One region of the Pseudarthrobacter sulfonivorans genome, then DNA from elsewhere that is predicted to be linked to it. Evidence: riboswitches for the same ligand, from Rfam matches in the RefSeq annotation. Region 1 holds a riboswitch; the other holds the start of a gene.
The links. A riboswitch is a leader RNA that binds a small molecule or an ion and turns the genes downstream of it on or off. The one in region 1 is predicted to bind thiamine pyrophosphate.
Positions count from the first base shown of each region.

Region 2: linked by a shared signal. The riboswitch ahead of thiC (phosphomethylpyrimidine synthase ThiC) and the one ahead of thiO (glycine oxidase ThiO) in region 1 are both predicted to bind thiamine pyrophosphate.

Region 1 is NZ_CP013747.1:3,931,081-3,934,263, reverse strand. Features, by position in the region: gene AU252_RS17875 (thiazole synthase) at 1-223, opposite strand, end outside; gene thiS (sulfur carrier protein ThiS) at 228-464, opposite strand; gene thiO (glycine oxidase ThiO) at 461-1,804, opposite strand; TPP riboswitch at 1,795-1,915, opposite strand; gene thiE (thiamine phosphate synthase) at 1,943-2,719, shown strand; gene AU252_RS17855 (RNB domain-containing ribonuclease) at 2,784-3,183, shown strand, end outside.
Region 2 is NZ_CP013747.1:4,271,249-4,274,431, forward strand. Features, by position in the region: gene thiC (phosphomethylpyrimidine synthase ThiC) at 1-1,195, opposite strand, end outside; TPP riboswitch at 1,190-1,297, opposite strand; gene AU252_RS19380 (VOC family protein) at 1,453-2,328, shown strand; gene AU252_RS19385 (hypothetical protein) at 2,442-2,879, shown strand; gene rpsP (30S ribosomal protein S16) at 3,092-3,183, shown strand, end outside.

The DNA of each region.
Region 1 (3,183 bases):
CCAGGAGCTGGAAAAGGGATCCCGATTCAGCCGGCGCATAGCGCCGCATGGCCACTGTGGTCAGCTCGGTTCCGGACGCCAGGAGGGCTGCCCCCAGCCCGTCGAGGCTGGGGGCGCCACCGGTGCCCATGATGAGGCGGGAGCCGAGCTCGACGCCGTCGATGACCAGCCTGTCTGCGGCCTCGGGACGGTTATGTGTGCTGATGTTGCTGGTTACTGTCATGGTGTCAGCCTCCCTGGACTGCTGTGACCAGTTCGACGTCGTCACCTTCGGCGAGCGCCGTGACGAACCACTGGCTGCGGGGTACTACTTCGGAGTTATGGGCGACGGCGACGCCGAGTTTCTGCCCGTCTGTCGCCTGGCCGTTGGCCGCGAGGGGACGTCCAGTGATCTGGCTGATGAGGGTGGTGATGGAGGCGTCGTCCGCCACGGAATGGCGCGAGCCGTTGAGGGTGATGTTCATGCTGATTCCTTCTGTGGGTCGAGGTCCTTCGTGCGGATGTCATTGTCTGGGGACTGTATGCCGGCTACGTGGTGCTTTCCTGAAAAGCGGGCCGGGCTGAGGGCCCCCCATCGCGGGTCCGTCCGGCCATCCAGCAGGTCCCGGCAGATGGCCGCCGCCGCCGGAGCCAGCAGCACTCCGTGGCGGAAGAATCCGGTGGCAACCATCAGCCCGGCAATGTTCGCCGTGTTCCCCGTCCGTGGCGCGGAAACCGGTACGCGGCCGAGGAGAGGGGCGTTGTCCGGGGTCGCAGGCCTTGCCCGCGCTGTGCATTCCAGGAGTTCAAGCTCCGAGACGGCCGGCACCAGGACCTGGGCGTCCCGCAGCAACTGGTAGACGCCGCCCGCCGAGACAGCAGCGTCGCCCGTCCCGGCGAGCGCGTCTTCTCGCTGCGTAGCGCCGATCACCACCGTGCCGTCCTGCCGGGGAACGATGTAGACCGGCACACCATGGACCATTCCGCGGACAGTGGAGGTGAGGAGCGGGCGCAGGTGCCGCGGAACAGCCAGCCGCAGGATGTCACCGTAGACGGGCCGCAGGGGCAGGTGCAGTCCAACCGGCAGGCCATCCAGCGACGCCGCCTGCAATCCGTTGGCCACGACGGTCTCCCGAGCCTGGACAGTTCCGCCGTGGGCGAGCTTCACGCCGATGACGCGGCCGTCCTCCCAGAGCAGGGCAGCGGCACGTTGGTCAACGGCGAATCCCGCGCGGGCACCTGCCACGGCGGTTCCTGCTCCCGGTCCGTGGATGGCCAGGACTTCCTGGAGGCACGCCACGAGTTTCCGTGGATCCACCTGGTGGTCGGCGGGGATGTCCAGGGCGCAGGATATGGCCGGGCTAAGCAGGGATTCCCTCGTCCTGGCCTCACGGACAGTCAGGGGTTCCACCACCAGGCCGCTGGCCTGCTGCACAGCCCGGAGGTCCATCAGCGCCCTGCGGTCCGCAGCGTCCGCGCCGATGGCGAGGGTCGGCGTCGTCAGATATCCGGTATCGCCAGCCCCGGCCAGGGCGAGGTCGGCCGCAAAGGCAGGCCACAGGCCGGAGGATGCCAGCATCAGCTCAAGGAGGTCTTCCTCCTGGTAATGCAGTTCGCTCACAGGGGCCAACATGCCGGCGGCTGCCCAGCTGGCGCCGTTGCCGGGCGCGTCATCGATCAGCACGACGGAACGGCCGGACCGCCGGACTTCCCAGGCTATGGCGTGGCCGATGACTCCGCCGCCGATGACGGCCACGTCGGCGTGCAGGGCGGTGGCCGGGCTGGCTGGTGCAGGCTCAGGTGGGCTGCTTATTGCGGGGGGCATATGTTCCTTCCCTACGCCGGTACTAGCCGGATCAGGTCAAGCGGTCGGCTCTGACGCCCTCTCAGCCCGGCCGCTTTGTGACGGCTGCAACGGGCTCCCGCAGTACCCGCCCAGTTTAGGGGACTTAGGCTGGTTTCCATGAACGCGCAATCCTTCGCCGCTGCAGGCACGCCCTCCGCCCCCTCCCCCGCTCCCGAATCCTTGGCCGGAACAGACTCCGCCGTCGGCATTAACACCGGCCTCCCGCACAGCGCCAGGCTGTACCTGTGCACCGACGCGCGACGGGACCGCGGGGACTTTGGCGAGTTTGTGGACGCGGCGTTTGCCGGCGGCGTGGACATCATCCAGCTCCGGGACAAGGCGATCGAGGCGGCGGAGGAGCTGGAGCTGCTGGCCGTGCTTCGGGCCGCGGCCGAACGCCACGGAAAGCTGTGGGCAGTCAATGACCGTGCCGATATCGCGCTGCTGTCCGGCGCCCCCGTCTTCCACATCGGGCAGAAAGATCTGCCTGTCGCTTCCGCCCGCACGCTGCTCGGGGCACCAGCCGCGATCGGCCTTTCCACGCACACCGCCGAGCAGATCGAAGGCGCCATCCGGCTGTCCGGTGGGCTGACTGACCAAGGCGGCCTGGACTACTTCTGCGTAGGACCGGTCTGGGCCACTCCGACGAAACCGGGCCGGGCCGCCGTCGGCCTTGACCTGGTGCGGTACGCGGCCGAAGCCGTCCGCGCTGCCGGTGGCACCCAGGCCACGCTGCCCTGGTTTGCCATCGGAGGCATCGATCTCGGCAACGTGGAGCAGGTGGTGGAGGCCGGCGCCGGCAGGATTGTTGTGGTGCGTGCCATCACCGAAGCCGCGGACCCCGCAGCGGCGGCCGCGGCACTCCTGGCGGCCCTGGACGCCGGCGCATCCTGACAATCCCCCGCGTGGCGGGCGGCGGGCGTGCACGATCCGTGGAAATCGAGCTAACCTGATTTTCGTGTCACATCATAGGTTGGCCCCCAATGTCCACGAGCAGACGAACGACCTCGCGGCGGCGCTGAGCGCCCTGCGGACCGAGCTGGAACTGCCGGGACCCTACCCGGCGGAGGCGGTCCGGGACGCGGAAGCGGCGGTGGCCGCACACGAGTTGCCGGGTGCTGACCTGACGGAAGTGGCTTTCCTCACTATCGATCCGGCGTCGTCCACTGATCTGGACCAGGCGCTGTTCATCGAGCGTGCGGGCACTGGCTACAGGGTGCTATACGCCATCGCTGACGTGCCGTCCTTTGTCCGCCCCGGCGGCGGACTGGACGCAGAGACCCGGCGCCGCGGCCAGACGTTCTACGCCCCTGACGGCCGTATCCCGCTGCACCCGGAAGTCATTAGCGAAGGGGCAG
Region 2 (3,183 bases), 340 kb from region 1:
CGGGACCTTCCACCATGACCTGCACATCGAATTCCCACGCCCGCTGGGTCAGTTCGGCCAGCGTGTCCAGCTCGGCGAACTGGGCGGCGTCGTTGGCGTCCGCCGTCGCTCCCGGGCGCAGTCCGTCGCCCAGGGAGAACGCGACGTCGTACTTGGCGAAGATCCCGCACAACTCGTCGAAGTGCGTGTACAGGAAGTTCTCCTGGTGGTGGGCCAGGCACCAGCCGGCCATGATCGCGCCGCCCCGGGAGACGATGCCGGTGACGCGGTTGGCCGTCAGCGGCACGTAACGCAGCAGCACGCCGGCGTGGATGGTCATGTAGTCCACGCCCTGCTCGCACTGCTCAATGACCGTGTCCCGGTAGATCTCCCACGTCAGGGCGTTGGCCTCGCCGTTGACCTTCTCCAGCGCCTGGTAGATGGGCACCGTCCCGATGGGCACGGGAGAGTTGCGGATGAGCCATTCCCGGGTGGTGTGGATGTCATCGCCGGTGGACAGGTCCATCACCGTGTCTGCGCCCCACTGCGTGGCCCACTGGAGTTTGTCCACTTCCTCGGCGATGGAGCTGGTCACGGCCGAGTTGCCGATGTTGGCATTGATCTTCACCAGGAAGGCCTTGCCGATAATCATCGGTTCGGATTCCGGGTGGTTGATGTTGTTGGGGATGATGGCCCGGCCAGCCGCCACCTCGCTGCGGACCAGTTCCACGTCGCAATTCTCACGGAGGGCGATGAACTGCATCTCGGGGGTGATGACACCCTGCCGCGCGTAGTGCATCTGGGTGACGGTCCGGCCGCCGACGGCGCGGCGGGGCACCGGCTGCGCGCCCTTCCACTCCGCAGAGGCTGCGCCGCGGCGCACGGCCGACTTGCCGTCGTCGAGCAGGTTCCGCTCCCGGCCGCTGTAGGGCTCGGTGTCTCCGCGGGCGGCGATCCACTCTGAGCGGAACGGGTTGAGGCCCACCACCGGATCGCTGCCCGGTCCCGCCGTGCGGTAGGTCCGGAAAGGCCCGTTCGGCGCGCCGTTTGGCGACGGTTCGAGGGCGATCTCGGTCACGGGAACCCGGATCCCGGTGGCCTCATCGGTGACAAACGCCAGCGAGTGGGACTTCAGTGACTGGGTTTCAGGCTGGAGCGTTTGATCCACGTCGGCTTCATTTTTGGCAGGGATCAGCTGTGTTTCTTGTGTATTCAATGAATACTCACTTCCTTCGCCGGCATTACCCGGACAGGTTCAACGGTCGCAGGCTGCGTCAGCCCGATCTCAGCCCCTGCAAGGGCTCCCGTGTGGTCAAGTTGAAGCTACCACAGTCCGAGCGTGGCCTGGTGACAGCAATCACGGGTACGCGGTCGCAATCTGTCTGCTCCGCCACTTGAATTAAATTGAAGCTTCAAGTAAATTGGAGCCATAGCCGCCTTCCATCCGAAGGCCAACGGACCGGGAGTGTTCAAATGACTGCAGAAGCCACCAGCCGGGATCTCCTTCCTGCCGACCTCTCCATGGGCACGGTGATGCTCAAGGTGGGCGACATGAAGCTGATGACCGACTACTACCAGCGTGCGCTCGGCCTGGAGGTCGTCGCGGAACAGGACGGCGGCGTCTATCTTGGCCGCCTTCAACGCCCGCTGGTCCATCTCGCGGCCGCTCCGTCCTTGCATCTGCCGGGCAGGGGAGAGGCCGGGCTGTTCCACACCGCACTGCTGTTTGACGACCGGGCTTCGCTGGCCGCCACAGTAGCCACCGCCGCCCAGTACGAACCCCGATCCTTCACCGGCAGCGCCGACCACCTCGTCAGCGAGGCCTTCTACTTCAATGACCCGGAAGGCAACGGCATCGAACTGTACTGGGACAGGCCCCGCGAAAACTGGTCCTGGAACGGGAAGGATGTAGTGATGGACAGCCTGGCACTGCCGCCGCAGCGCTACCTCGAGCAGCACCTGACCCAGGAATCCGTGGCCGGCCAGCGGGCCAGCGAAGCCGGCGTGGGCCACGTCCACCTCCAGGTGGGCGACGTCCAGTCAGCGCACGATTTCTACGTGGGCACGCTGGGCTTCGAAAAGACCGCCGGCTGGCACGGGCAGGCGCTGTTTGTCTCTGCGGGCCGGTATCACCACCACATGGCCATGAACGTCTGGAACAGCCGCGGAGCCGGTCCCCGCAAGAACACCCTGGGCCTCGGCGAAGTGCTCATCGAGGTCCCTTCCGGGGACGACGTCGGAGCGCTCGCCGACCGCCTGAAGGTCGCCGGTGTGGCCTCGCACCACACGGGCGCCGAGCTTCGCTTCGAGGACCCGTGGCGCAACAATATCCGTGTCGCCGTCCGCTGAGTGCGGATGCCAAATGTGCGGCCGGCCTTGTACTAGGCTGATTCTGAACGGCCGGGGCGGCACTTGCTGCTGCCCTTCCAGGCCGCACCGTCGACGGAATGAGGGCTGTTCCCATGGGCTTCACTGAAATTTTTGTTTCCACTCACAATGCCGCACTGAAGCGGGCGGACGTCCTGGATGCGGGCGGCTCCCCGGCGGGCCAGGCCCTGCGGATTCCCGGAATCAGCGATTTCGAAATCGAGCAGCTTGGCGATCTTGCCGGCGTTGCGGTGCACGCCGGTGGCGCGGACTACGAACTGGCCATGGTTGACGTGGCCAGTGATTCCCTCCTCGGGGTCCCGCGGGCCATGGTGCGTGCGCTCGCCGACCTGCTCAGCTACGAGACTGAAGGCGAAGGCAATGTCCTGGACGACGTCGCTGAAAAGTGGGCCGCCCAGGATGACATGCCGTTCGGCGCAGCCGAGGCCCGGACGTATGTCCAGCAGTTCGCTGAGCTTGCCAACTCCGTCGATGACGCCGCACGCACCGGCGTGTATGTCTGGTCGTCGTAGGCCGGCCGTGGCCCGCCGGGTCCGCCCGGCTGCCCCACCCCGACGTGTCAAGTCGAAATCCGGACGCTGATCTGGCACAATAAACAGGTACTCGATCTGCGTGGCCCCTCTCTCCGCGTCCGGATCCTGTCCTTCGAACCCTCAAGTATGGCCCGCCCCACGGGTGCAGAACGTCGGTTCACCCCTTTTCTGAAACAGGAGTGACCACAAAAGTGGCCGTAAAGATTCGCCTTAAGCGCTTTGGCAAGATGCGCGCACCGTACTACCGCATCGTCGTCATGGACGCACGCTCCAAGCGTGACGG